2 regions of the Mycobacterium sp. NGS17 genome follow, and region 2 is predicted to be linked to the other one. Evidence: riboswitches for the same ligand, from Rfam matches in the RefSeq annotation. Region 2 holds a riboswitch; the other holds the start of a gene.
What was found. A riboswitch is a leader RNA that binds a small molecule or an ion and turns the genes downstream of it on or off. The one in region 2 is predicted to bind magnesium.
Positions count from the first base shown of each region.

Region 1 (11,459 bases), on a different contig from region 2:
ACATCGCGCTTACCGGACTCAGCCAGCAGCAGATAGACGAGCTTCAGCGCCAATATGCGGATTGCTGACGGCCCTGCCGCGCGGGGGTGAACGCCTCGAGACAGAAAACGACTCGCCGCCGAGCCCGCCAAAATGGGTTCAGCCCAGCGATTTACGGAACGTGGCCTGCGCGTTGCACGTTTGCTGTACCGTAGCCCGCTATGGCGGGGGGTTCCCATCGGCCCAGAGCCGGCACGATCTCGCTGGACGACATCACTCGCAGGATCAGCGGCCCCGACGTCACTCGCAATGGCCATGCCGTCGCCCAGACAGCTTCTGCGCGCGAAGAACTGCCACGGGGCCGGTTCATCGCCGCGATCGTCGCTCTCGGCAGCGCGGAGTTGATGGCGTCGATAGAGCTGACGATCGGAATAGTGGCGCTTCCCAAGATCCAGAATGAGCTGAACCTGTCGAGCGCCGGGCGAAACTGGGTTGTGTTCGCCACCCTGTTGGCCTGCAACGGATTGATATTGGTCGGCGGTCGCCTCGGCGACACCATCGGCCGCAAGCGCGCCTTCGTCATTGGCACCGTGCTCTCCACCGTCGCATCGGTGATGTCCGCGATCGCGTGGGACGAAGGCAGCCTCGTCGTGGCGCGCATGTTGAAAGGCGTCGCGATCGCGATACTCGCACCGACGTGCTTGGCCCTCGTCGCGACGACCTTTCCTAAGGGCCGTTTACGCAATGGCGCCATGGCGGTGTTCACCGCGATGGGCAGCGTCGGCTCCGTGCTCGGCCTGGTGGTGGGCGGGATCATCACCGAAGTGTCTTGGCGGCTGGCGGTTTTCGTGACCGCGCCGATCGGGCTGCTGGCGCTCTACTTAGCCCACATCGCGCTTCGGGAAACGCAGAAGGAGCGGATGAAGCTCGATGTCGCGGGGGCCGTGCTGGCCACGCTGGGTGTGACGGCGGTGGTCCTCGGCTTCTCGATGCAGTCGGGGAAGGGAGTGCTGTCGGCCGGCACCATCGGCGCGGGCGCGGTGGCGCTGGCGGCTTTCACCGCTTTCGCCGTTGTCGAGCGCAGGGCGGAGAACCCGGTGCTGCCGTTCAGCTTGTTCGCCGAGCGCAATCGACTGGCCACATTCGCGGCGTTGTTTCTCACCGGCGGGCTGATCATGGCCCTGATGCTCGTCGTCACCGTATACGTGCAGGACATCATGGGCTACAACACGCTTCAATCCGGCCTCGCCTTCATCCCGTTCGTCGTAGCGGCCGCCGTCGGGCTCGGCGCGGCCTCGCGGCTGGTGGTGTCGCTCCCGCCGCGGGCGCTCGTGCTCGGCGGCAGCATCCTGATGTTCGGCGGCGCTCTGTACGCGTCGAATCTCCACCGTGGAGTCCCATATTTTCCTAACCTGGCGCTCCCGATCGTCGTCGCCGGTGTCGGCGTCGCCCTGATCGTGGTGCCGCTTTCGCTGTCGGTGATCGCCAGCGTCGGCCCCGATCGCATCGGGCCCACCTCGGCCATCGCGGTGGTGCTGCAGGGTCTGGGCGGGCCGGTGGTGCTTTCCGTCATCCAGGCCGCCATCACCTCCCACACACTGTCCCTGGGCGGCATCAGCGGCCCGGCGAAATCCATGAACGCCGCCCAGCTCCATGCGCTCGACCGTGGCTATACCTATGGTTTGCTGTGGCTCGCCGGGGCGGTCGTCCTGCTCGCGGCGGTGGCGCTGTTCATCGGCTACAGCGCGCAAGACGTGGCGCGGGCGCAGGAAGCCAAAATGGCCGCTGACCTGTAGTCACCGTCGCGCCTCGCTTACCCTGCGAACGCGGCCGGGCGCCGGGTGAACCACTGTCCACCCAATTTGCCCTTTTCCGAACATCCGCTGCGACGGCCCCGGTAATCTCAGGCACGTGTTTGAGACGTCCATCCCGGATGTGCTGCGTGAACGTGCAAGTTTGCAGCCCAACGACCCAGCGTTCACGTTCATGGATTACGAGCAGGATTGGGCCGGAGTCCCCGAAACCCTGACCTGGTCTCAGCTGTATCGCCGGACTTCAAACGTCGCACACGAACTCGGCCGCAGCGCATCCAGCGGTGACCGCGCGGTGATTTTGGCACCACAGGGACTGGAGTACATCGTCGCATTTCTCGGCGCATTGCAGGCCGGGCTTATCGCCGTGCCGCTTTCGGCGCCCACCGGCGGCGTCCACGACGAGCGTGTGGACGCGGTCCTGCAGGACACCTCGCCCTCGGTCATCCTCACGACGTCGGCGGTTGTCGGCAATGTCGCCGAGTACGTCGAGGCGCGCAACGGCGGTGGTTCCAGTCCGTCGGTCATCGAGATCGACGCCCTGGACCTGGACTCAAGAGCAGCGTCCGACGGCGGCAGCGGCAGGTCCGATATCGCATACCTGCAATACACGTCCGGATCGACGCGCCGGCCCGCCGGCGTCATGATCTCGTACGAAAACGTGCTGGCCAATTTTCAACAGTGGGTACAGGCCTACTTCGCCGATTCCGGCATGGACATGACTGTGGTGTCGTGGCTGCCCTTCTACCACGACATGGGCCTGATGGCGGGAATCTGTAAGCCGGTGATCGGCGGAGTGCACGCCGTTCTCATGAGCCCGGTGGCTTTCCTGGAGCGCCCTGCGCGATGGATGCAGCTGATGGCGACCCACAGGCGCGCCGTCACGGCGGGACCGAACTTTGCCTACGAGCTGGCGGTGCGCAAAACCACGGATGAGGACATGGCCGGGCTCGATCTCGGCGACGTGGTGGCGTTCATCAGTGGTAGCGAACGGATACATGCGGCGACCCTGCGGCGTTTCACCGAGCGGTTCGCCAAGTTCAATCTCGACCACACGGTGCTTCGCCCGTCGTATGGCCTGGCCGAGGCGGTTTTGTACGTGGCGACCAGCGCCTCGGGTCAACCCCCACGGATGGTCCGCTTCGATTCCGATGCGTTGTCCGCCGGGCGTGCGGAACCTTGTGCCAGCGGGGGTGCTCCGCTGGTCGGCTACGAGCTGCCGCCCTCGCCGATGGTGCGGATCGTCGATCCCGAGACCGCCATCGAGTGTCCGGACGGGACGACCGGCGAGATCTGGGTGCACGGCCACAATGTCGCGTCGGGGTATTGGGGCAAAACCGAGGAGACGCAACAAACCTTCCGCGCGAAACTCGTCGATCCGTCGACGGGCACACCCGAGGGGCCTTGGCTTCGGACCGGCGATTTGGGTTTCGTTTCGGGTGGCGAGTTGTTCGTGATGGGGCGCATCAAGGATCTTTTGATCGTCTACGGGCGCAACCACTCTCCCGATGACATCGAGGCGACGATCCAAGAGATCACGCGGGGCCGGTGTGTGGCGATCGCGGTTCCCGACAAGGAGACCGAAAAGCTGGTCGCGATAATCGAATTCAAGAAGAACGGCGACTCCGCAGAGGTCGCGGCGGAGAAGCTTGTCGCCGTCAAACGCAAAGTCGCCTCGGCGATATCCAACTCACATGGGTTGGGCGTGGCGGACCTGGTTGTGGTGGCTCCCGGCTCGATTCCGATCACCACCAGCGGCAAGGTCAGGCGAGCGGCCTGTGTCGAGCAGTACCGGCAGAATCAGTTCGCCCGCTTGGACGCCTAGGCTCTGGGGCGTCGGCGGAATTTGCGCCGGGCGCGTGGGATGCTCAGAGAATGACAACAGCCCGTGTACCGGGACTGCCGCCCGGTGAGGCCCAAGCCGCCGCCGACGAAGCCGCAGTGCCCAACTACATGGCCGAACTCAGCATCTTTCAGGTGCTTCTCAACCATCCGCCGCTGGCGCGCGCCATCAACGATCTGCTCGCGACGATGCTGTGGCACGGCGCGCTCGACCCCCGGTTGCGCGAGTTGGTCATCATGCGAATCGGCTGGCTCACCGCGTGCGACTACGAATGGACGCAGCACTGGCGGGTTGCGTCGAGGCTGGGCGTGGCCGCCGACGATCTGCTCGGCGTGCGCGACTGGCAAGGTCACGCCGGCTTCGGTCCCACCGAGCGCGCTGTGCTGGCCGCGACCGACGACGTGGTGCTCCACGGTGCGGTGAGCGCCGACAGCTGGGCGGCCTGCGAACGTGAATTGAACGGCGACACAACGGTTCTCATCGAGCTCGTCACCGCCATCGGCGCGTGGCGGATGGTCTCGTCGATCCTGCACAGTCTGCAGGTCCCGCTTGAAGAGGGCGTGTCCAGCTGGCCCCCGGACGGCCGAGGGCCAACGCAGGCCGTAATCGATTGACATATCAATTCGTATCTCCTTAGCGTCGGGCAATGAGAACCAGAGTCGCCGAGTTGCTCGGAGTCGAATTCCCGATCTGCGCCTTCAGCCACTGCCGTGACGTGGTGGCGGCGGTAACCAATGCCGGCGGCTTCGGGGTCCTCGGCGCCACCGCGCACAGTCCCCGGCGCCTGGAGAGCGAGCTGGCCTGGATCGAGGAGCAGACCGGGGGCAAGCCCTACGGAGTCGACCTGCTGCTTCCGCCCAAATACGTTGGCGCCGAGCAAGGCGGCATCGACACCTCACAGGCCCGCACTCTGCTGCCCGACGAGCATCGCGCCTTCGTCGAGGACCTCCTGGCCCGCTACGGCGTCACGGCGACCGCCGAGGAATCGCCCGGCTCAAGGGGCGGCCTGAGCATCTCGCCCAAGATGTACGAGCCGCTGCTCGACGTGGCGTTCTCCAGCAACATCCGGCTGATCGCCAGCGCACTCGGGCCGCCCCCGGCGGACGTCGTCCGCCGGGCACATGACCACGACGTGCTGGTGGCCGCGCTGGCCGGCACCACCCGGCACGCGCAACGGCACGCCGCGGCGGGTGTCGACCTGATCGTCGCCCAAGGCACCGAGGCGGGCGGTCATACCGGCGAGGTGGCGACGATGGTCCTGGTGCCCGAGGTCGTCGATGCCGTGGCGCCGGTGCCCGTCCTCGCCGCCGGTGGAATCGCCCGCGGTCGCCAGATCGCGGCGGCGCTCGCCCTGGGCGCCGAGGGCGTGTGGTGCGGCTCGGTGTGGCTGACCACCGAAGAAGCCGAGACGGTGCCCGTGGTCAAGGAGAAATTCCTGGCCGCCAGTTCTTCGGACACGGTGCGATCGCGCTCGATGACGGGCAAGCCGGCACGGATGCTGCGCACGGCCTGGACCGACGAGTGGGAGCGGCCGGAAAACCCGGATCCGCTGGGCATGCCCCTGCAGACCGCGCTGATCACCGAGCCCCAGATGCGCATCAACCAGGCCGCCGCGCACCAGGGTGCCAAGGCGCGTGAGCTGGCCACCTACTTCGTCGGCCAGGTCGTGGGGTCGCTCGACCGGATCCGCCCGACGCGCTCTGTGGTGCTCGACATGGTCGACGAGTTCATCGACACCATCGGCCGGCTCGACGGCCTGGTCGAGAAGTGATCCCGGGTCGTTTGTCCAGGTCAGGGTCGCAAACCTGACCGGATGCTGTGCGCTCGCCGCAGGAATCCGTACAGAATCCCCGACACGCCATCCAGGGATTTGACCGCGACATACCCGTCGTGCATGATCGGTCCGGTAAGCACCTCGTTAGGTGAGGCGTCTACACGAATACAGGCCACTGACCCCGAACGTCGAAAGACGCCCCGGGTCAGGACAGCTCCTCCCGGCTTAAGGGTTGAGCCCAGGTGGCTTCCGGCTCGGATTGTTTTCCAGGCCAGGACACGTCGTGTGGTGCCGAAGCTCTGACGAGAGGGGTGCGGTTCTCCGACGGTCGTCGGGTTCTGCTCCTTTGCTGCGCATAGATTGCATGCGAACCGCGTGTGCGTCGTGACCGCGAGGAGGTGAGGGACAGATGCGTTCTAGCGACAGTCCGGATCGAAGTCCGAACTGTGTTTCGTCCCCATCCGGTCTCCGGCGCGACCTTCTCGGCTGAGTCGTCGCAACGCTAAGTGGTTATCGGCCAAGCGTTCTCGAGATCGGAACCGACACGGGGCGGGACACGTCAGTCCAAACAGTCCGCGTTGGATCTCCCCTCTAGGAGGCGAAAATGACCGCAGCTTTCTACGACGAAGTAACGACCGTAGCGCCCGTCCGCACGCTGACCGTGGTGCGCGACACCGACACCTTCCCGGCGGCCGCTCCGGCTCCCGAGGTGCGCCGCCGGGCGGACAACCCGCAGTTTGCCGCTAGTGGCGACCTGCTGGTGGACGGCGCCGCTCGGCTGCTGAGCGTGCCGCTGCGTCACGTGTATGCCGCGCTGTGGCGGGTTGGCGTCCTCGAGGTCCGGGCCTGACTTTCCTTGCCGCGAGCCTGCAACTGCCGACGACCTCACTCGGCGTTCGCGTGGGCAGTTGCAGTCTCGCGGTAAAATCAACTGGCGTCGATCCGGCCATCACCGGGGAGCCTTCGGAAGAACAGCCGTCGGCGGCTCAGTAGAACCGAACGGGTAGGCCCGTCACAGCCGTCATCGAGTGGCCACGCGAAAGCGCGGCAAGCGGGGTGGTACCGCGGCGCTCGCGCAGCCAGCGCGTCGTCGTCCCCGGTTTGCACCGTGGCACAGGAGACAACGCGCATCGTGACCGACAAGGCCGACGTCAACACCTACCCGAAGCCAGGAGCGCCCGACTTTCCCGCGCTTGAGCTCGAGGTGCTGGACTACTGGGCCCGCGACGACACCTTCCGGGCCAGCATCGCGCGGCGCGATGGCGCACCGGAATACGTGTTCTACGACGGGCCGCCGTTCGCGAACGGCCTGCCGCATTACGGGCACCTGCTCACCGGCTACGTCAAGGACATCGTCCCGCGCTACCGCACGATGCGCGGGTACAAGGTGGAGCGCCGCTTCGGCTGGGACACCCACGGCCTGCCGGCCGAACTCGAAGTCGAGCGCCAACTGGGCATCACCGACAAATCGCAGATCGACGACATGGGCATCGCCGCGTTCAACGACGCCTGCCGCGCCTCGGTGCTGCGCTACACCGACGAGTGGCAGGCCTACGTCACCCGCCAGGCGCGCTGGGTCGACTTCGACAACGACTACAAGACGCTCGATCTGCCCTACATGGAGTCGGTGATCTGGGCGTTCAAACAGCTGTGGGACAAGGGGCTGGCCTACGAGGGCTACCGGGTGTTGCCGTACTGCTGGCGCGACGAAACCCCGCTGTCAAACCACGAATTGCGGATGGACGACGACGTCTACCAGAGCCGCCAGGACCCGGCCCTCACGGTCGGATTCAAGGTGGTCGGCGGACCGCTGAACGGGGCCCACCTGCTGGTGTGGACGACGACGCCGTGGACCCTGCCCTCCAACCTCGCGGTCGCCGTCAACCCCGACGTGACCTATGTCGAGGTGCGCTCTGGGGAGCGGCGTTTCATGCTGGCCGAAGCGCGGCTGGCCGCCTACGCGAAGGAGCTGGGCTTCGAAAAAGGAGATGCACCCGAGATCCTGGCCACTTATCTCGGCGCCGACCTGCTCGGCACCCGCTACCTGCCGCCCTTCCCGTATTTCATGGACGCGGCCAACGCATTTCAGGTGCTGGCCGGCGACTTCGTGACGACCGAGGACGGCACCGGCATCGTGCACATGGCGCCCGCCTACGGCGAGGACGACATGGCGACCACCGACAAGGTCGGCATCACCCCGGTCACGCCGGTCGACTCCAAGGGGCGATTCGACGGCACCGTCCCGGATTACCAGGGACAGCACGTGTTTGACGCCAACCCGCACATCATCCGCGACCTGAAGAACGGCAGCGGTCCGGCCGCGGCCAACGGCGCGGTGCTGCTACGCCACGAAACCTACGAGCACCCCTACCCGCACTGCTGGCGCTGCCGCAACCCGCTGATCTATCGGGCGGTGTCGTCCTGGTTCGTCGCGGTCACCCAATTCCGGGACCGGATGGTCGAACTCAACCAACAGATCACGTGGTACCCCGAACACGTCAAGGACGGCCAGTTCGGCAAGTGGCTGCAGGGCGCCCGCGACTGGTCGATCTCGCGAAACCGCTACTGGGGCACCCCGATTCCGGTGTGGAAGTCCGACGACCCGGCCTATCCGCGCATCGACGTGTACGGCGGCCTCGACGAACTCGAACGCGACTTCGGGGTGCGGCCCACCAACCTGCACCGGCCCTTCATCGACGAGCTGACCCGGCCCAACCCCGACGACCCGACCGGGGCAAGCACCATGCGCCGCATCCCCGACGTGCTCGACGTGTGGTTCGACTCGGGATCGATGCCGTATGCGCAGGTGCACTACCCGTTCGAGAACGACGAGTGGTTCGACGGTCATTACCCGGGTGACTTCATCGTCGAGTACATCGGCCAGACCCGGGGCTGGTTCTACACGCTGCACGTCCTGGCGACCGCGCTGTTCGACCGCCCCGCCTTCAAAACCTGTGTGGCACATGGCATCGTGCTGGGCTCCGACGGCCAGAAGATGAGCAAGTCGCTGCGGAACTATCCCGATGTCAGCGAGGTATTCGACCGCGACGGCTCCGACGCCATGCGCTGGTTCCTGATGGCCTCGCCGATTCTGCGCGGCGGCAACCTCATCGTCACCGAGCAGGGCATCCGCGACGGCGTGCGCCAGGTGTTGTTGCCGTTCTGGAACGCCTACAGCTTCCTGGCCCTATACGCGCCCAAAGTCGGTACCTGGCGGACGAATTCAACGCAGGTGCTCGACCGCTACATCCTGGCCAAGCTCGCCGAGCTGCGCGACGACCTGACCCACGAGATGGACACCTGCGATATCTCGCGGGCCTGCGAGCAACTGCGTCAGTTCACCGAGGCGTTGACGAACTGGTATGTGCGACGGTCGCGTTCGCGGTTCTGGGCGGAGGATGTCGATGCCATCGACACTTTGCACACCGTGCTGGAGGTGACCGCGCGGCTGGCCGCGCCGTTGCTTCCCTCGGTGACCGAGATCGTCTGGCGCGGCCTCACCGGCGAGCGGTCGGTGCACCTGACCGATTGGCCGCAAGCCGGTGACGTGCCCGCCGACCCAGACCTGGTCTCCGCGATGGATCAGGTCCGCGAGGTCTGCTCGGCCGCGTCCTCGTTGCGCAAGGCCAAGAAGCTGCGGGTGCGGCTACCACTGCCGAAACTGACCGTGGCGGTGGACAATCCGCAGCGACTGGAGCCGTTCGTGGACCTCATCGCCGACGAACTCAACGTCAAGAGCGTGGAGCTGACCGATGCGATCGACACCTACGGCCGCTTCGAACTCACCGTGAACGCGCGGGTAGCCGGGCCGCGGCTGGGCAAGGACGTGCAGGCGGCCATCAAGGCGGTCAAGGCGGGGGAGGGCGTCGTCAATGCGGACGGCACCCTGACCGCCGGACCCGCGGTGCTGCAACCCGAGGAATACAGCTCCCGACTGGTCGCCGCGGACCCGGAATTCACCGCGGCCCTGCCCGACGGGGCGGGCCTGGTGGTGCTGGACGGTACGGTAACCCCCGAACTCGAGGCCGAGGGCTGGGCCAAGGACCGGATCCGCGAGCTGCAGGAGCTGCGCAAGTCGTCGGGTTTGGATGTCTCCGACCGGATTTCGGTGGTGATGGCGGTGCCGGACGAGCGCGCCGACTGGGCGCGCGCCCACCGCGACCTCATCGCGGGTGAAATCCTGGCCACCAGTTTCGAATTCGGCGATCCGGCCGACGGTGCCGAGATCGGCGACGGCGTGCGGGTGAGCATTTCGAAATCCTGACCGCGAAACTGTATTCCACGACGCATTTCCCAAGTGGAGCTGTCGGCAGTTGCAGTTTCGTGAGATGTCAGGGGCGTCTGGCACCCTGCTGTCGTGAGCGCAGAACTTTTCGTCGGTACTGAAGCCGTTCGCGCGGGAGCGTACACGGAACGTGAGCTTCGGCGCTCCTGCACCCGCATCTACCGGAACGTGTATCAGCGGCCGGGCAGGGAGCTGACTGCCCGGGATCGCGCGATCGCCGCGTGGCTATGGTCGGGAAAGGAAGCCGTGGTGGCAGGCTGCTCTGCAGCAGCGCTGCTCGGCACTGAGTGGATCGACCCCCACACGCCTGCTGAATTGGTATGTGATCGCACCCGTCCGCCGTCGTTGATCATCACCCGCAACGAAACCTTGAGCGACGGGGAGATTACAGCGGTCAACGGCGTGCCGGTCACCTCGCCAGCCCGTACGGCGTTTGACCTTGGGCGGCGGCCAGGATTGACGGTCGCGGTGATCCGGATCGATGCTCTTGCACGGGCCACCGGACTTACCGCCAAAGACGTGTATCCGCTGGTGCACTCCCGCCGTGGCGCCCGCGGCATGAAGCAGTTGCGGCGCGTGCTGCCCTTGATCGACGCGGGTGCCGAATCGCCGCAGGAGACGCGGACAAGGCTCGTCCTGATGCGCGGCGGTCTGCCCAGGCCGCAGACCCAAATCGAGGTGCGCAACGTCTGGGGCGCGGTGTTGGCCAGGATCGACATGGGTTGGGAGGAGTGGCTTGTCGGGGTGGAATACGACGGCGCGCAGCATTGGCTGGATCCGCGCATTCGCGCCGACGATATCGATCGCACCGCCGAACTGGAGCGACGGGGATGGCGCTTGGTCCGGGTCAGCGCCGACCTACTGCGACATCGGCCGGAGGTCGTCGTGGACCGAGTTCGACGTGCTTTGGCGGCCGCCGGCTGTCCAGTGTGACAGCGAGATTGCAACTGGCAACACGTTTTCCGAGATGACCGGCCGCCACTTACAGTTTCGCGGAAAATTCTAGGGCCGCAGCGCCCGCTGGGCATGCGGCCAGAACGGCATGCCGGCTACCACGGTCGCGCCGGTGGCGATGACGCCGACCGCGACGTCCACGCTCTTGCGGCCATCCGATGCCCAGTAGACGTCCTTGAGGTCTAACAGCAGGGCCAGCTCGTCGACGATCATGGCGTTCGCGGCGCCGTACGCCACCGCGGCCGCGGGATGTCGCCGTTGCGCTTCCGTGCCGCGCAGGCCGATGCCGGCCACCGTCGCCAGCATGCCGATGCCGATGTTGTAGTGGTGGAAGTGGTTGCCGCCGAAGGACATGCCGCCACCCGAGGGGCCATGGCCGGCGCGAATCCAGTGGGTGAGGCCGCGCAGGCCGGCGAACGTGAGGGTGAACGACGCCCAGGCCAGCACCGTCGTTTGCTCCCCGGGTTGCAGCCGCTGATCCCACTGATGACGCAGCCGCGCCCACCGCGTCGAGGGCGGCGAACCATTGGACGGAACGGCCGTGTCGCCGGGCCCGGTGTCCATTATTTGACTGCGCGCCAGCGCAGCCGGCCGCCGCGAACTCCGACCTCGACGCGACCAAACCCCGCCGCGCGCAACCGATCCGGCAGGGTATCCGGTGACACGGTGTTGCAGGTGTCACGAAAATGCAGGATCCGGAACCACAGCGAGGTCACGCTGTCGCTGCCGGCGAACACGCCGCCGGGCCGCAGAACCCGGAACGCCTCGGCGAACAACCGGTCCTGCAGCTCGGGCGTCGGGACGTGATGCAGC
Region 1 is NZ_JCALED010000012.1:12,615-24,073, forward strand. Features, by position in the region: partial or broken gene AC5Y7E_RS21920 (amino acid adenylation domain-containing protein) at 1-56, shown strand, start outside; gene AC5Y7E_RS21925 (MFS transporter) at 384-1,775, shown strand; gene AC5Y7E_RS21930 (AMP-binding protein) at 1,891-3,615, shown strand; gene AC5Y7E_RS21935 (carboxymuconolactone decarboxylase family protein) at 3,666-4,247, shown strand; gene AC5Y7E_RS21940 (NAD(P)H-dependent flavin oxidoreductase) at 4,280-5,404, shown strand; M-box (ykoK) riboswitch at 5,541-5,725, shown strand; gene AC5Y7E_RS21945 (Rv1535 family protein) at 6,012-6,257, shown strand; gene ileS (isoleucine--tRNA ligase) at 6,540-9,671, shown strand; gene AC5Y7E_RS21955 (PDDEXK-like endonuclease domain-containing protein) at 9,765-10,625, shown strand; gene AC5Y7E_RS21960 (hypothetical protein) at 10,695-11,210, opposite strand; gene AC5Y7E_RS21965 (class I SAM-dependent methyltransferase) at 11,210-11,459, opposite strand, start outside.
Region 1: it holds a riboswitch for magnesium, as region 2 does, so the genes downstream of both, AC5Y7E_RS21945 (Rv1535 family protein) here and AC5Y7E_RS00470 (hypothetical protein) in region 2, are expected to answer to the same signal.

Region 2 (11,459 bases):
GGATCGACACCATCATCTCGTTCCAGAAGGCGGGCGAGGTGGGCGCGAAGACCGAGGGCAGCATGGCAGCCTCGACACCCGAGGTGCTCGCCGAGATGGCCGACCTGATCGTTTCCGGCGCCATCGAATTCGACATCGCCGCGGCCTACCCGCTCGACCGGGTCGCCGACGCCTATGCCGAGCTCGAGCAGCGGCACACACACGGGAAAATCGTTCTGCTGCCGACCAACTCAGAATGAGGTGGCCGGCCCCACAACGCCGGCCTGCACGATCTTGATGATGACGAAAACGACGGCCACAACCAGGTAGCCCCGCAGGGTGAAGAGCCCCGCCCGGCGCATCGGTGACATCACTGGCCGATCGAGCAGCGCGAGGCTGGGGGTCTGCCAGCTCAACCGGTCCTGGCGCCGTACCGCCCGCCGCTCGGCACGCGTCAGCGACGAGGCGTCGTCGAGATCGTCGACCTCCCCCGGGTCGAGGCCGCCGCCGAGAGTGCGCACGATTGCTTCCGCCTCGGTCAGGTTCCGGTGTCGTCCGCCCATGATGATCATCACGGCACCGCCGACGACGCCGAGCACCGCACCGGTCGCGAGCCCGGCCTCGATGGTGGCGGTGGAGAGGCTGGGGAAGAAGGTGGCCGCCGTCAACGCCAGCGACAGCAGCACCAGGCACCACACGATGGTCCACGCAATGATGTTCTGCCGCACCGTATTCACCCACGGTCCCAGCACCGCCCGATCGTTGCACAGCAGCACCAAGAAGACGGTGGCCGAGGGCAGCAGCACACCGGCCAGTGCCTGGACTCCCTGGGTCACCAGGCCCAGGATGTGGTCGGGGCTGAAGGAGACCGCTGCCGACACCGCCAGCAGTATCGCGTAGCCGCCGTAGAACAGCGGGGCCTCGCGGATCTTCCAATGCAGCGAGTGGCGCTTACCCATGGCATCGCCCACCGCATAGGTGGTCGCCAGGCCGACGGCATTGGCGCCGATCAGCGATGCGTCCAGCAAGATGATCGCGAACAGCACGCCCACCGTGGGGCCAAGATGCGTCGACAACCCCGACGCGACCGCGCCCGCATCGGTGAAGTGGCTCGCATCGGCCGTGCCGGTCAACCCGAACGCCGCGACGGCCATCAGCGCCGTCGCGCCGACCATCACGACGACGATTCCAATGGCCAAATCCGCTCGGCCGTAGGGAATCCAGCGGGCCGTGATGCGCTTGTCCACCACATTGGACTGCTGAAAGAACAGCTGCCACGGCGCGACCGTAGTGCCCACGATCGCGACCACCAGCAGCAACACCGTCGAGTTGAGCCCACCGGGAAACTGCGGGATGAGCCCGGCCGCGGTGGCTTTCGGGGTCGGATGCACCAGCAAGACCATCGGGAAGATCAGCACATTCACCGCAATCAGGAGGAACATCAACCTCTCCCAACGGCGGAACGATCCGCCCGCCACCACGGCGAACAGCAGGACGGCCGCGGCGGGAACGGCGACGATCTTCGGGCAACCCAAAAACCCGAGAGCCAGTGAGACGCCGATGAATTCGGTGACGATGGTCAAGGCGTTCAGGATCAACAAGTCAGCGACGCTGAAGGCGCCCCAGAACTTGCCGAACCGCTCGAATATCAAGCGCGCGTGCCCAACCCGGGCCACTGCGCCTAGTCGCAGCACCATCTCCTGGTTCACGTACAGCACCGGAATCAGCAGTGCCAGCGTCCACAACAGGCCCATGCCGTAGTTCTGGCCGGCCTGCGCATAGGTCGCGACGCCACCGGCGTCGTTGTCGCCCACCATGACGATCAGTCCCGGTCCGGTGATGACCGCCAGTGTGCGCAGGCGCCGCCAACGCCCGCTGAAAGCCCCGTCCCCGTCGCGCCGGATGCGCCCGAACGCCCCGACGATGTCGCCGACGTGCGCGGAATCCAGCTCGGCCGCGCGTTGCTGCTCGGCCGCGCCTTCCGGCGCGGCAGCGGCCCGACCGGACACCGGGGTGCGGCGGTCGTAGATCGAAGTCATCGAATCCTCGCTATCTCGAGCGGTTTTCAGCCACTAGTGAGGCGGTTGCGGCGCTCAACGTGCCTGCGGCGGCGAGCGGAGCTGTGCCGCCCGCCGCCGAGGCAGCATTTCAACGGTGGCTGCCGTCGGGACCCGAAACGTGGCCGCCCAGCGACGCGGTGACCATCGCGACCGGCATCCTCGAGACGTACAGGTTGACGCGCTCCTGCGGGGTCAGGCTGGCGCGCAGGTGAAACCTGTTGGCCAGCAACCGGCCTGCACGCAGCATCGACCGGCCGCGCATCCCGGAGGCAGCGGAAAAACGGTGCATAACAACAAAAGCCATGATCTTCTCCTGACGGAGGTCCGGTCGGCGTCGGCAGGCGCGTCAGCCGCGAAACCAAGCGAGGTCAGGCGGTGCGAGAAATGCCGGAACCGGATCGGGACAAAACGGATTTCGGATAGGGACTATCGCCGGGACTCATCTCGCCCTCACCTCCTCACGGCCGGGACACACGCGGGTGTCACTACATTCACCTGAACGGGAGAGGCGGAAATGACCGACAATGCAGCGGCGGCCGCACCCCTCTCGTCGGAGCTTCGGCACTGCACGGCGTATCCAGACCCAGCCGATGGTCCGGAAGCCACTTGGGCTCAACCCTTAGTCCGGGAAGAGCTGTCCTGACCCGGGGCGTCTCTCGACGTTCGGGGTCAGTGGCCTGTATCCATGCAGACGCCTCACCTACCGAGGTGCTTGCGGGGTCCATAGTGGCACCGGGTCCGCAAGCTCGTCAAACCGCTTAACGGTTTCCTGACGGTTGCGCGCCCGGGCACCGCTCATGGGAGAAAGCCTAGGCTCAAACACATGACCACAACCTTGCAGGATTCCCGGGTCGCATCGACGCTCGACCGCATGTACGCCGAGTCGAAGAATCAGATGGCGCTGTTGCGTGAGCGGCGCGGCACCTTCGATCGGCCGATGACCACGCGGGAACGCACCGAGGCGATGAGCGAGTTCTACATTCCAGTGACACCGGAAGCCGGCCGGCTGCTGTATTCGCTGGTGCGAGCCACCCGCCCGGCCACCGTCGTGGAATTCGGGATGTCCTTCGGCATCTCCGCCCTGCATCTGGCCGCGGGGGTGCGCGACAACGGCGCCGGCCGGGTGGTGACCACCGAGCTCAGTGAGACCAAGATCGCGGCGGCGAAGAAGACATTCGCCGAGACGGGCCTGGACGATGTGATCACGATCCTGGAGGGCGACGCGCTGACCACGCTGGAAAGCCTGGACGGCGCAATCGATTTCCTGCTGCTCGACGGTTGGAAGGATCTGTATCTGCCCGTGATCGAGCTGCTGGAGCCTCGCCTGTCCACGGGTGCGCTGGTCATCGCCGACAACGCCAGCTCGGCCGACATGGCGCCCTATCTCGATCGCGTCCGCAACCAGGACAACGGCTACGTCAGCTTCAACTTCCAGGTCCGCGACAGCGACAGCATGGAGATCAGCTGCCGCGCAAGCGGTTAGGGCTACCTCAGCGATTCCTCGAGCCACGGCGTCAGCCACTTCACCCCTTCGGGGGTGAGGTGGACGCCGTCGCTGCGCACCTTGATGCCGTCGACCTTGGCGGTATAAACCCCGTCGGGGCACAGCTTCTTGTTCAGGTCGAGGATCGCGACGTTGGGATGATGGCTGACGGTCCTGCGCAGCATAGTGTTCCACAGGTTGACCCGGTCCGGCTGGTCCTCCGGATACAGCCGGCCGTCCGGCTTTTCGCCACCCCGGCTGTAGGGGACGGTCGCGACCACCACGTGCACACCGGTAGCGCCCACGATGGTCAGCGCCCGTTCGAGCTCGCCGTTGAGGTAGGCGTCGAAGGTCGGGTCGCCGATGTGAGTCCACTGGCCTTCGTTGACCCGGTCCACCGTCTCCCAGCGGCCGATGACCAGCAGCGCGACGTCCGGCTGATCCCGGCTGACCTGTGTCGACCAGCGAATCGGCCAGCCATCGCATTCGGACCGTTGCTCCAGGGTCTGGCCGATGTAGCGGTACGGCGTGCCACGCACCAGGCTGCATCCGATGACGGTGTGGTCGAGGAAGGCGAACCCGGGTGTCGGGGGCAGGTAGTGCATCCAAGTCCACCCGATCGAATCACCGAACACCGAGACGGTGAACGGCCGGTTGGCATCTCGGGGCCGGCTCGGGCCGGGCGGCGACGGCGAGACCGCCGCGACGGCCGAGACGCCGGGCGGCAGGCCGGCCTCACGCAGGCCGGGCCCGGTGCCCACCGGGATCACCAACAGCGTCACCGCGGCCGCGCTGGCCACGGTCGCGGCCGCCAGCGGCAGCAGCGGTACCCGCGCCGGTCGCCAGCGCCGAATGGGTTGTTCGAGCAGCCAATACGACGTTGCGGCCGCCAGTAGCGTGGCACCGCACCGCGCGGCGAACAAGGGCAGGCCGGACCATCCGGTGCGTTCGCCGTTGAGCGCCAAAAAGATTGGCCAATGCCACAAGTAGACGCCGTAGGAGATGGTTCCCAGCCACACCAGGGGTGGCAACGCAAGCGCGCGGGCGACGATTCCGCGCTGCTCCAGCGCGACGGGTGCGATCACGATCACCGCCGCGATCGCGACTCCGATCAGCAAGCCGTGGCGGAATTCGCCGCTGGCCCCGGTCGCGTAGTGGGTCGCCGCCGCCAGTCCCCCCATACCGAACAGCGGCAGGATCCGGGCGACCCGGCGGCCCCACCGGGTGCGGATCATGCACCAGCCGCGGTTCATCGACGGCCAGTCCCGCACCAGGAGCGCGGCCGACGCGGCGCCGACCAGCAACGCCTGCGCACGGGTGTCGGTGCCGAAGTAGATTCGGTCGCGAGTGCCATTGGACGCCAACGCGATGGCGAGCGCCGCCGAAGCCAGCGCGCCGAAGGTGGCTATCAGGAACGTCGCGAACCGCACACCGCCGACGGTGGCTCGGGACGAGCGGCGCCTCGCGCGCGCGGCGAGCAGCAGGGTCACGGCGATGAGCAGCACCGGCCAGACGAAGTAGTACTGCTCCTCCACCCCGAGTGACCAGGTGTGCTGCAGCGGCGAGGGCGGCGCGCCCTGGGTGAAGTAGTCGGTCTTCTGGGCGACGAACCGCCAGTTCGCCATCCACACGAAGGCCGCGATGGCGTCGTCGCGCAGGCCGGTCAGCGACCGGTCGGGCAAGAGCTGACGGGCGGCGGCCACGGTGAGCACCATGAGCACCAGTGCGGGCAAGAGCCGGCGCGCACGCCGGATCCAGAAGCCGGTCAACTCGATACGGCCGGTGCGCCCAAGCTCGTCCAGCAGCAGCGAGGTGATCAGGAACCCGCTGAGGACGAAAAACACGTCGACGCCGATGAAACCGCCACTGACGCCCGGGATCCCGCCGTGCCCGATGAGCACCAGCGCGACCGCGATCGCACGCAGCCCGTCGAGCGCCGGGATTCCGCTGGCCCGCTCGGGCCGATCCCAGATCGCCAGCCGGCCGACGCGACGCACGGGGGCCACCCACCGGGGGCGAGTGCGACGAGCCGGTGCGGGGTGAAACCCGCCCGGCTCTGTGCTTGCTGTCAGCGCGCCGTAACTACCATTTCGCCCGGCGCCATGGTTGATGCCGATACGTCGCTGCCCCTCCTGTTGATTTCAGCAAGCCAGCCTAGAGGCGGGCGCACGGGATCAGGTGGAGGACACGCGACGTGTTTTCCGCCGCGCTGCGTTCGGATTTCGGGTGGGCGCGTCAGCCCTTGCCGGGGGCGTAACCCAGGGTGCTCTTGACCTCCAGATACTCGTGGAAGCCGAACTCGCTCCATTCCCGACCGTTGCCGCTGTGCTTGTAGCCGCCGAACGGTGCGTTCATGTCGAATGCGTGATTGATGGTCACCCATCCCGCGCGGATCTTGCGGGCGATCTCGCGCGCCGTGTCGAGGTCGGCGCCCGAAACGTAGCCGGCGAGGCCGTATTGGGTGTCGTTGGCGATTTCGACGGCGTGGTCGAGGTCGTCGTAGCCGAGAATGCACAGCACCGGCCCGAAGATCTCCTCGCGCGCGATCGTCATGTCGTTGGTGACATGGGCGAAGACGGTGGGTTTGACGTAGTACCCCGTGTCGAGTCCCTCCGGCCGGCCCGGGCCCCCCGCGACCACGGTCGCGCCCTCGTCGATGCCCTGCTGAATAAGGCGCTGAACCTTCTCGAACTGTGCCCTCGACGCGACCGGACCGATGGCGGTCGCGTCGCCGCCGCCCACCTGGACTTGTTCGGCGACCTCACGCGCGATGTCAATGGCCTCGGCCATCCGGGAATTCGGGACCAGCATGCGCGAGGGGGCGTTACAGCTCTGTCCGGAATTGGGCATCATGTTGGCCACGCCGGCCTTGACGCCCTGGGCGAAGCCACTGTCGTCGAGGACGATGTTGGGGCTTTTGCCGCCGAGTTCCTGGGTCACTCGCTTCACGGTCGCGGCGGCATTCGTGGCCACATCGACACCGGCGCGGGTGGATCCGGTGAAGGACACCATGTCGATGTCGGGATGGCTCGCCAGGGCCACGCCGACCCCCGGGCCGTCGCCGTTGATCAGGTTGAACACCCCGGCCGGTACGCCGGCGGCATCCAGGATCTCGGCGAAGATGTACGGCGAATAGGGGGCCACCTCAGAGGGTTTCAGGATGACGGTGCAGCCGGTCGCCAGCGCCGGGTAGACCTTGACCGCGACCTGGTTGATCGGCCAGTTCCAGGGGGTGATCAACCCGCAGACACCGATCGGCTCCTTGGCGATCAGTGTCGCCCCTTTCTGTTCGGAGAATTCGAAGTTCTTCAGCGCGTCGATGGCCGTGGTCAGGTGACCGATCCCGAGGAAGACCTGCGGCCCGGCGGCCAGCGAGGGCGGCGCGCCGATTTCTTCGGTGACCGCCTCGGCGAGATCGTCGGCGCGCTTCTGGTATTCGGTGAGGATGGCCTGCAACAGGTCCAGGCGCTGTTCGCGGGTGCTCTGCGACCAGCTGGAGAAGGCCCGGCGGGCGGCATTGACCGCCACGTCGACGTCAGCCGCCGACCCCAGCGAGATTTTCCCGGAAACCTGCTCGGTTGCCGGGTTCTCCACGTCGAAAGCATTGGGCCGCAACGGGTCGACCCATTGTCCGTCGATGTAGAACTTCAGGTATTCGCGCATGACATCGGTCCTTTTCTTACTGTGGGCTTACTGAGTGCCTTCGGCGTACCAGGTGCGGAATCGGTCGTACTTCGGCATCTCTTCGGAATTGGCCTTCGGATCGATGCACACGTGCACTACACCGACTTTGCCACTGGCATAAGCGCGGGCGATCGCCGGGCCGATCTCGGATTCCTTCTCGACATACTCGCCGTGGCAACCGAAGCCCTCGGCAACCTTGTCCATCCGGACGTCCTTGCTCCAGTGCACACCGGGCTGCGGCGAGGGCTGGGAGAAGGTGCGCTTGTACACACCCACCTCCAAGCCCCATTGGTGGTCGACGCCCACCACGCACACCAGCGGAAGGTTCTGCCGCGCAGCGGTTTCCAATTCGGCGATGTGGAAGAGGAACGCCGAATCGCTGGTCAACAGCATCACCGGCCGCTTTCCACCCTCGGCGACAGAGGCTCCGACCGCATACGGCAGGCCGGTGCCGAGGTGGCCGAAGTTCTGGTTCCAGATCACGTCGCGCGGCTTGGACTGCGAGTAGGTCCATTGAAAGATCACGGTCGCACCGCCGTCGCGCACGAGGATGCCGTCGTCGAGTTCGTTGAACGCCTTGGTCGCCTCGACGACATAGCGCGCGGGATGAATCGGCGAACGCCCGGACGGTGCCGATTCAGCCATATCCGCAAGCTCTTTCGTGTCCTTGTCGATCAGGGCCTGCAGCGCGGGTGCGGGGTTGCGCGGGGAATCTTTGAGGGCGGAGACCAGTTGCGGCACGACACCGCGCAGATCGCCGACCAGCGCCACGTCGACCGGCCGGTTCACGCCGATGGCCGTCGGATCCTGCTCCACGAGCACCCATCTGCGGTTCGCGTCGTTGCCGGCCCAATGCTGCGTCCGGCCGTAGTGCATGGGCTCACCGAGTTCGGTACCCAGCGCGACGCACAGGTCGGATTCCTCGACCGCCTCGTTGGCGGCCGGCGAGAACAAGTATGGGAACGTCCGGTCCTGTAGTCCCGGGATGAACGAGGTGCCGCCGGAGGTCTGGATCACCGGGCAGGCCATCAACTGTGCCAGCTCCTTGACCTGCTGCTGGGTCCGGGAGGTGTGCACGCCGTGGCCGACCAGCAGCACCGGGCTTTTGGCCTGGCGGATCAGCTTCACGGCCTCGGCCAGCTCGCGGGTGCCGGCGCCCTGGTTGACCAGCCGGTAGGTCGACGGGCTCGGCGCGACGCCCACCTCGAGTTCCTCGAGGATGACGTGCGACGGGAACTCGACATAGGACGGTCCCGGGGTGCCGGACATCGACCTGCGGATGGCCTCGTGGATGATCTCGTCGGTCTGGTCGGCGTATTCGATCGAGCTGCTGTACTTGACCGACGCGGCGAAAAGCGGTTCCTGCTGGACGAATTGGATGCGCCCACGCCGGACCCGGCGCTCGGTGACCCGGGCCCGCTGCCCGCCGAGGAAGATCACCGGCGAGTTCTCCACCAGCGCGCACTGGATCGCACCGGCGATGTTGGCCATGCCCGGGCCGAGGGTGCCGATGCACAGGCCGGGCTTGCCCGTCATCCGCGACGCCGCCTCGGCCATGAATCCCGCGCTCAGCTCGTGATGCGGCGCGACCACCGACCACCCGCGGGCGTCGGCCTCGGCGAACATGTGCACGAAATTCGGGTCGGGTATGCCGAACAGCGTGTTCACGCCCTCCGCCTCGAACAGGTCGAGGATCCTCCGATAAACCGGCACGCCCATTTACAGTTCCTTTCCCTCGCGAGCGCCAATTTCGGCGAGTACTTCTTCGGTATCGGCGCCGAGTTCTGGCGCCGGCCCGGCGACGTGGCCCGGTGTCTGCGAGAACCAGGTGGGCACCCCCGGGAAGCGCACCGGCCCGTGCGGGCTGTCCACCGTCTCGAACATGCCGACGGCGTTGAGATGCGGATCGTCGAACAGAGCCTCCGGTGTGTTCAGCGGCGCCGCCGGAATCTCGAGGTCGCGCAGCAGCTGCAGCCACTCCGCGGTGGTCCGCTCCTTCATGGTCTCGGCCAGCAGTCCGTAGACGGTGTCGATCTCGCGGGCGCGTTGTTCCAGCGTCGCGTACAACTCGCTGGCCCACGGCGGCTGAACGGCTTTCATGAAGGCGTTCCAGTGCTTGTCGTTGTAGATCAGCGCGGCGATGTAGCCGTCGCTGGTCCGGTACGGGCGGCGGTTGGGCGCCACCGTTCGCGGATACACCGCCGGCCCGAGGGGCGGGTCGAACAGGGCGCCGTTGGCGTGTTCGACGAGCATGAACGAGGCCATGGTCTCGAACATGGCGACTTCGACCTCTTGGCCCTGGCCGGTGCGCTCACGATGGAACAACGCCATGGTCGTCGCGTACAGCGCGGTCAGCCCGGCGATCTTGTCGGCCATGATGGTGCCGACGTAATCGGCCTCGCCGGTCAATTGCCGTTGCACCGAGGGCAGGCCGCACTCGGCCTGGATCGTGTCGTCGTAGGCGGGGCGGTCGTGGTCGGGGCCGCGTCGCCCGTACCCGTAGCAATTGGTGTAGATGATTGCGGGATTGATCGCCGCGACCTCGTCATAACCGAAGCCGAGTTTGGTGATCGCCTTGGCGCGCATCGAGTGGATGAACACGTCGCCGGTCTCGACGAGACCGCGTAGCGCGCGCGCCCCGGCGTCGGTCTGCAGGTCCAGCACGACGCTGCGCTTGCCGCGGTTGACGTTGACGAACACCCCGCTCATGCCCGGTGCCGGGCCCACCGAGATGTAGCGGGTGTTATCCCCTTGTGGCGGTTCGACTTTGATGACGTCTGCACCCATGTCGGCCATGATCTGCGTGCAGTACGGCCCCATCACCATCGCGGTGAGGTCGATGACGCGCAGCCCCGCCATCGGGCCGGTCGGGCTAGCCATTGAGCGCCCCCTGGTCGGTCGAGCGGTGCGCGAGCTCGAAGCTGTAGCGGATGTGCCGGTCGTGCCCGTCGGGCACGACCGGGAAGATCAGCGGCGCCTCGACGTAGCGGATCGCGTCCAGATGGCCGCCGACGTCCTCGATCGTCCACGACGACCGGCACACGCCCGGGCTTTCCGCGATGACCGCCCGCGCCACGCGACCCGCCAGCGCGACGAAGAGTTCACCGGTCACCGAGCAGGATTCATGGGAAAGCCAACCGACCACGGGCGCAACGAGTTCCGCGCCCATCGGCGGGTAGGAGGAGGTGTCGATGCCGTCGGCCATTCGCGTCACCGCGGCCGGCACGATCACGTTGCACCGCACGCCCTCGGCGGCGCCCTCGAGCGCGGCGACGTTCGACAACCCGATCACGCCGGCCTTGGCCGCCGCGTAGTTGGCGACGTTGTGGTTGCCGTACAGGCCGCCGATCGACGACGTCAGCACGATGCGGCCGTAACCCGCCTCGCACATGACCGGAAACGCCGGCCGCACCACGTTGAACGCGCCGCGTAGGTGCACGTCGAGCACCGCGTCGAAGTCCTCGTAGCTCATCTCCTTGAGCGACGCGCGACGCACGTTGCCGGCGTTGTGGATCAGAACGTCGATGCCGCCGTAGTTTTCGAGTGCGGTCCCGATGATCGCCTCGCCGCCTGCGCGGGTCGCGACCGACGCGCTGCACGCCACGGCCTGGCCCCCGGCCGCCGTGATCTCAGCGACCACCTGCTCGGCCGGCCCGGCGTCGCTCCCGCCGCCGTCCAGGCGGCCGCCGGCATCGTTGACGACCACCTTCGCCCCCCGCGAGGCCAGGAGCAAGGCGTAGGAGCGGCCGAGCCCTCGGCCGCCCCCGGTGACGACCGCGACCCTGCCGTCGAACCTCAAGTCGCTCACGAAAGCTCAAGGCCTTCCAAGTCACCCTTGGCGCGCCACTCGGCGATCAGGTCACCGAAGGCGTAGAAACCCGGCGAGTAGAAATCGCCGAGGAACGCACCGTTGTCTTTGGCGCCACCCTGGCCTTCATTGTTGTAATAGCCAGGGGTGCAGGACATCTCGAATGCCGAGTTGTCGATCGCGAGCTCGGCAACCGTCCTGACCCAGCCGTCCTGGCCCTCCTGACTGGGTTCAACGACGGTGGCACCGCGCTTTTGCGCTTCGGCGATGATGTAGGCGATGTGTTCGGCCTGTTGCTCGAACATCGCGGTGGTATTCGCCGAGACGCCGCCCTGGATGAAGCCCGTGAAGAACTGGTTCGGGAATCCGCGGGTGGTCATGCCGTGCAGCGTCTGGTAGCGGTCGTGCCAGTAGTCGAACAGCGACAGCCCGTCTCGACCCTCGA
Region 2 is NZ_JCALED010000001.1:83,622-95,080, forward strand. Features, by position in the region: gene AC5Y7E_RS00460 (NADP-dependent oxidoreductase) at 1-239, shown strand, start outside; gene AC5Y7E_RS00465 (NRAMP family divalent metal transporter) at 231-2,018, opposite strand; gene AC5Y7E_RS00470 (hypothetical protein) at 2,128-2,343, opposite strand; M-box (ykoK) riboswitch at 2,575-2,754, opposite strand; gene AC5Y7E_RS00475 (O-methyltransferase) at 2,863-3,522, shown strand; gene AC5Y7E_RS00480 (acyltransferase family protein) at 3,525-5,519, opposite strand; gene AC5Y7E_RS00485 (aldehyde dehydrogenase family protein) at 5,758-7,185, opposite strand; gene AC5Y7E_RS00490 (thiamine pyrophosphate-binding protein) at 7,213-8,925, opposite strand; gene AC5Y7E_RS00495 (CaiB/BaiF CoA transferase family protein) at 8,926-10,065, opposite strand; gene AC5Y7E_RS00500 (SDR family NAD(P)-dependent oxidoreductase) at 10,079-11,014, opposite strand; gene AC5Y7E_RS00505 (flavin-containing monooxygenase) at 11,011-11,459, opposite strand, start outside.